Regions from separate parts of the Peribacillus muralis genome, predicted to be linked through region 1. Evidence: riboswitches for the same ligand, from Rfam matches in the RefSeq annotation. Region 1 holds a riboswitch; the other holds the start of a gene.
The links. Region 1 has a riboswitch for glycine ahead of ABE28_RS02880 (amino acid permease). Riboswitches for the same ligand answer to the same signal wherever they lie in the genome.

Region 1 (3,427 bases):
ATGCCGAGGATAGGGCTTTGATATTTACTAACAAAAAAATCGGATTGGGACATCAGTTTATTTTCTTTGGCATATTTCCATATTTCCGGAAGGAGCCAATAGGATAATACGTAAGACAATGTGATGTAAATGAGAACATATAAGGCAGGTGCCCCTTTGCCATAGGCCCAGCCGCTGCCGCCAAGAAAGGAGAAGGTCGTATAGATTTCACCGGCCATCAGTAAAAAGACGAATATCGCCCCGAACCCACGTCCACCGACGGTCCACTGCTCGAGGTTCATATCCTTCCCTTTGGATGAGCGAATGCCTAAAAATATGGCTAAAAGTAAAAATGCTAAAATAATGATAAGTGCACTGTTCATTCCTGGTCACCTTCGCGATTCCTTGGGTCCAGCTTATACATGATACCCAAAATGACAGAGGTGAGGACCACCCACATCGACATCCAGAACATATTGAAGGGCATCCCCAATACGTATGGCTCTATCCTATTCACAAAGGGCAGAAATCCTAGTATGCCTATAAAAGGAACTAGTGTAAGGATATATATCATCTTCATCAAAAAAACTCCTCCTTTTTATATAAAGTGAAGCGTATGCCATTATTTTTGGATAATCGGCCGATGATATATAGCTTACACTATTTTGATATAAAATTTAATGTGGGTGCTTATATATTTAAGCAGTCCCGGCCATGGGATGGATGAAGCCTTGAATTCTATTGAGTTCAAGGCTTCATCTTATTCGCTATCGGTTTTTATATTTATAAAGCGTCGCCAAGAGTATGAACCAGATCGGCGTCATCATTAGTGATAGTCGTGTAGCTTCAGCAAATAGCATGACCAGCAGGATGAATGCGAATAATCCTAGAATCAAATAATTTATGAAGGGTGTGAAGGGTGCCTTGAAAGTCGATTTGGCCCTTAAGTCAGGGCGCATTTTCGTATATCTGATATGGGAGATCAAGATGATGCTCCAAACCCAGATGAAACAGATGGCGCTGATGGTCGTCACAACTGTAAAGGCCTGATCCGGTATAAGTTTGCTTAACAATGCTCCTATTGATACAACGATAGTTGAAGTAAATAAGGCATTGCTTGGAACAGCCTGTTTATTTAAATGTGCCAGTTTGGCAGAGGCTTCGTCATTCCTGCTTAGCGTATATAGAATGCGGCTTGTTGAAAATAAACCGCTGTTGCATGCGGAAGCGGCCGATGTCAATACAACGAAATTGATGATTCCAGCAGCGACAGGAATGCCGATTAAAGCAAAAACTTCTACAAATGGGCTGCTCGTCGCATCCAGTTGCGTCCAAGGGTTCACAACCAGGATGACGAATAAGGCACCGACATAGAACAGTAAAATCCGGATAGGGATTTTATTGATGGCAGACGGGATGTTTTTTTTGGGGTTTGCCGTTTCTGCTGCAGAAACCCCAACCAATTCGACACCTACAAAGGAGAAGACGACCAATTGCAGAGACAAAAGGAAACCGGATATGCCATGGGGGAACATGCCTCCATGACTCCAAAGATTCGTTAATGAAACCGTTCCTGTGCTTGTTTTGAAGCCGATGATCAATAAAATGATTCCAGCGACGATCATGGCGATGATCGTAATTACCTTAATGATGGCAAACCAAAATTCCAATTCGCCAAATAGCCTGACGGTCAATAGGTTCAATCCTAATAAAATGACAAGACATATGAGAGCCGGAATCCATTGCGGGATATCGAACCAGTATTGCATATAGACACCAACGGCGATGATATCGGCCATTGCGGTCATGATCCAACAGAACCAATAGGTCCATCCTGTCACGAATCCAGCCCACGGTCCGATATATTCGGCTGCGAATTCGGTGAATGACGTATAACCTGCGTTGGATAAGAGCAATTCACCTAGGGCCCTCATGACAAAAAACAAGGCTATCCCTATGATTAGATACGAAAAAATGATGGATGGTCCCGCCAATTGAATGGCTTTTCCGGACCCTAAAAATAAACCGGTACCAATGGTTCCCCCTATCGCAATCAATTGTACATGCCGATTCTGTAGATCTCTTTTTAACTCCTGTTTAGCCATTCGATACGCCCCCGCCTTTTCAAAGTCTAAGTAATGAAAAATTATTTCAAACCGGTACGGTCTTGGAGAGAGGGACGTGAAGCGTCGCCTCGTTTGTTCCGTCTTAACAGAAAAGTGGACAATGAAAAAAGAGATTGGAAAATACCAATCTCTTAAAGGGTTCAGAATAACAATTTATCGTTCGTTACTCTTCTGTCCTTTTGCCTGAGATTGTGAATCCTTCGGCGCTGCATCTTGTACAGTCTCTCCAGAAGCTGCTCCTGCTATAGTGTCATCCATAGCATTCATCGCTTGCTTGTATGCGGTTGTCAATGAACGTCTTTCATGAAAGGCAAGTGGTGCGCTTTCACGATAAAACATTCATTATCCTTATAAAATAATATTCGAATTCTATCATTTATTAATCTATCGGTCAACAAATTATTTCTGGAGGTCGTATAAGCTTGAATCCGGGTTTACGATCTTGATGTGAGGAAGATTTTTGACCGCACACAAACAGGAGCTCCAGCGGAAAAATGGATTTTTTTACAACTTTTGAATAATCACTATTCCTGAATATTGTTCATCATTTTTCTGAAATGATAGTTTCAGGTAAGGATTTTTAAAAAGATAGTTTTTGCCAGCTGTTTTTTTCAAAAATACATTTGTATTTTTACAGAATATTTACTATTATAAGATAAGAAAATGAAATTACAGTACTATACAAAATCAAATGCAAAATTAAATTAATAAAGAGTCGGGTAGAACATAGAATAAGCACCTGGAGGAGTCAAACATGTCAAACAAGGAATTGAAGAGAGGGCTGGAGGCACGACACATACAAATGATAGCCTTGGGCGGAACCATCGGGGTCGGGCTATTCATGGGATCGGCGAGCACGATCAAATGGACCGGGCCATCCGTAATGCTTGCATATGCCATCGCAGGTATTTTTATATTTTTCATCATGCGCTCCATGGGCGAAATGCTTTATTTGGAGCCCACTACAGGTTCTTTCGCAACCTTTGCGAGTAGCTATATCCATCCATTGGCAGGTTATATGACTGCTTGGAGCAACTGGTTTCAATGGGTAATCGTCGGAATGTCCGAAATCATTGCCGTTGGCCTGTATATGCAGTACTGGTTCCCTGAGCTGCCTGCTTGGATTCCAGGTGTCGTCGCCATGATCATTTTGGGGGCGGCCAACCTCATTTCCGTAAAATCTTTCGGTGAATTCGAATTTTGGTTCGCACTCATAAAAATCATCACGATCGTACTGATGATCATTGCCGGTATCGGCCTCATTTTCTTCGGAATAGGAAATGGCGGGGATGCCATTGGGTTATCCAATCTATGGTCAAATG
Region 2 (3,427 bases), 2.4 Mb from region 1:
TTCTTTCCTTTTCCTTTATATTTCTCCGAAAAGAGTGACGCGTTACCTAAGTGGCCTGGTTTCAGTAAGGAAACAAGGTGGAAGATCTCCTCCACTTTATTTTGGATGGGAGTTGCCGTCAGGAGCAAACAAAATTTCTTTTTCAGGTTTTGGACGAATTCATAGTTCTTCGTCTTGTTATTTTTAAGTTTATGAGCCTCATCAATGATGATGAAGTCATATTCCTGATTGAAAATGATATCACGATGTGGAGCGCGTTTCGCAGTATCAATGGAAGAAATGACAACATCACATGATTCCCAAACATAGCTTTTCCTTTGGGCGACTGCCGGGATATGAAATTTCGTATTCAATTCAAATGCCCATTGTGAAACGAGGGAAGCAGGTACAAGGATCAAAACCTTTTTGACAAGACCGCGTATCATATATTCCTTTAAAATCAGCCCAGCTTCGATCGTTTTTCCGAGTCCCACCTCATCAGCTAAAATGGCCTTTCCATTCATCGTTTCCACGACTTGTTTTGCTGCCTCCAATTGATGGGGAAGCGAGGTTAAATGAGGAAGGTGCTTGGGTGCCTGTAACCCTTCAAAATCAGGGATGATGAGTTTTTTCTCCATTTGAACAGCCAGCTTAAAAAGCTCCCAATTTCCCCATGGGCCGTCATTTTCAATTTTTTGCAGAAACTCATCATTCCATTCAGAATTGGAGGATATATTGATTTTCATAGAAATAACTCCCTCTTACATCATAATTTCCTTAATATATGGTCGAAATCCGAACATTCCGTATGTGAAATAAGAAAAATATTATCTCCAAAAGATATTGCAGAGATAAGTTTCTTAGGGTAGGATATAAGTATATTTAGAAAATTCCAATTTCCCATGCATGTAGCACTTTGATTTTGTGGCTCGTTTTTTCATAGTATGGGCCATAGGCTCCCACTTTATCCAAGTTAACTGAAGCGAGCATACAATCAGTTTCGGGAGTTTTCAAAAGAGGAGGCAGCGAACACGTTCCATGAATGCCAGGGATTAAGAATGCTCGGGAGTGATCCCTTTCATTCGTAACCCATCTATATGCGGTTGAAGATAAGGGGAGAGACTACGAATGTAGCGCCGAAGGAGCAAACTTAGCAGTGAATCTCTCAGGCAAAAGAACTCTTATTGGACGCAACTCTGGAGAGCGCCGCCAATTAAGGACGGCCACCAAAGGGGAAAACCTATCATATAGGTAAACTTTCAGGTTTCAGGACAGAGAAAAAGCTCATGGGGGCTTTCTCTGTCCTTTTTGTGCTTTTTTCCGAAACACGAATGATTAAGAAGCTAATTGATCAATGAAGCCATTTAATCCAAAAAAAATCCGAAGGGGGTCATTTTTTGACCAATTTAAAAAGAACACCACTATTCGAGGTTTATCAGGAAAGCGGAGGAAAAACGATTGATTTTGGCGGCTGGGAACTTCCCGTTCAATTTTCGGGCATCAAGGATGAGCATGAAGCAGTCCGTACAAAGGCGGGATTATTCGATGTATCCCATATGGGTGAGGTTGTTGTCAAGGGGTCTGGAAGCCTCCCTTTTTTACAGAAGATGCTTACCAACGATGTATCGAAGCTGCAGCAGGGCGGTGCGCTGTATACGGCTATGTGTTATGAAAACGGTGGTACGGTTGATGATCTCATCGTTTATAAACTGGCCGAAGACGACTATTTGCTCGTGGTCAATGCAGCAAACACGGAAAAAGATTTTAACTGGCTGCAGGCCAATTGTCCGGATGATGTCCAACTTACGAATGTATCGAGTGACTATACACAGCTAGCCCTTCAAGGACCGGCTGCTGAGGAGATATTGCAAAAACTGTCCGGTGACACGGACCTAAGTGAAATTGGCTTTTTCAAGTTCAAGGAAAACGTCATGATCAACGGGATCGCAACGATCGTTTCCCGTACCGGATATACAGGTGAAGATGGTTTTGAAATATATAGCCGCAGTGAAAATGGTCCTGCCCTATGGAAGGCGATTTTGGATGCCGGGCAGGAAGAAGGAATTCAGCCGATCGGTTTGGGTGCGCGGGATACGCTGCGATTCGAAGCAAAGCTGCCGCTATATGGGCAGGAGCTATCGGCCGACATCACGCCGATAGAGGCTGGAATCGGTTTTGCAGTGAAAGTGGATAAGGAGGCTGATTTTTTCGGGAAAGCCGTTCTTGCCGAACAAAAGGAAAAAGGGGCTCCCCGCAAGCTTGTTGGAATTGAGATGATTGACCGCGGGATTCCCCGTCATGGTTATAAGATATACAGCGGCGACAAAATCATTGGCGAGGTCACGACCGGAACCCAATCCCCTACATTGAAGAAAAATGTTGGATTGGTGCTTATCGATAAGGAATACTCGGTACTGGATGCAACAGTCGAAGTGGAAATACGCTCCAAACGTTTGAAAGCCGTTATCATACAAACACCTTTTTATAAAAAACCACGTAAATAGAGGGGACTGGTCATTAGATGAAACATCGTTATTTACCCATGACAGAGCAAGATAAACAGGACATGCTGCAAGTGATAGGGGTACCCACGGTTGAAGATCTTTTTAAAGATATCCCTGAAAGTGTACGCTTTCAAGGGGAATATGATATCAAACCAGCTAAATCAGAGCCTGCGTTAATGAAGGAATTAGCGAGGCTCGCTTCCAGGAATGCTGATCTGAAAAGCTATGCATCATTCCTTGGTGCGGGTGTATATGACCATTATGCACCGGTCATCGTCGACCATGTTCTTTCCCGTTCTGAATTCTATACCGCTTATACACCTTACCAGCCAGAAATTTCGCAAGGAGAGCTTCAAGCCATCTTTGAATACCAAACGATGATTTGTGAGTTGACGGGTATGGATGTAGCTAACTCCTCGATGTATGACGGGGGGACTTCGCTTGCTGAAGCGGCGATGCTTGCTTCAGGTCAGACACGCCGGAAGAAAATTCTCCTGTCCAAAGCGGTACATCCTGAATCAAGAGAAGTGGTCAAGACGTATGCGAAGGGGCAACGCGTGGACGTGATCGAAATTCCTTATAAAGACGGGGTGACGGATGTTGCCGCTTTGAAGGAATTGGCAAACGAGGATATCGCTGGGGTCATCGTGCAATATCCTAACTTTTTTGGCCGGATCGAGCCATTGAAAGAAATGGAAGAAATCATTCATGCTGCCAAGTCCATGTTCATCGTGTCCAGTAATCCGCTTGCATTGGGAGCTTTGGCGTCGCCAGGTTCACTTGGTGCGGATATCGTAACTGGAGATGCCCAGCCCTTCGGCATTCCGGCAGCTTTTGGCGGTCCTCATTGTGGATATTTTGCCGTCACGAATAAATTAGTGCGAAAAGTGCCTGGAAGGCTCGTCGGTCAAACGGTCGATGAAGATGGTAAGAGAGGCTTCGTG

Region 2: it holds a riboswitch for glycine, as region 1 does, so the genes downstream of both, gcvT (glycine cleavage system aminomethyltransferase GcvT) here and ABE28_RS02880 (amino acid permease) in region 1, are expected to answer to the same signal.

What each region holds. Positions count from the first base shown of each region.
Region 1 is NZ_CP017080.1:609,733-613,159, forward strand. It holds gene ABE28_RS02870 (sodium:solute symporter family protein) at 1-362, opposite strand, end outside; gene ABE28_RS02875 (DUF3311 domain-containing protein) at 359-559, opposite strand; gene ABE28_RS02880 (amino acid permease) at 747-2,084, opposite strand; glycine riboswitch at 2,267-2,345, opposite strand; gene ABE28_RS02885 (amino acid permease) at 2,860-3,427, shown strand, end outside.
Region 2 is NZ_CP017080.1:3,108,078-3,111,504, reverse strand. It holds gene ABE28_RS15085 (DEAD/DEAH box helicase) at 1-725, opposite strand, end outside; glycine riboswitch at 1,083-1,170, shown strand; glycine riboswitch at 1,174-1,256, shown strand; gene gcvT (glycine cleavage system aminomethyltransferase GcvT) at 1,377-2,483, shown strand; gene gcvPA (aminomethyl-transferring glycine dehydrogenase subunit GcvPA) at 2,501-3,427, shown strand, end outside.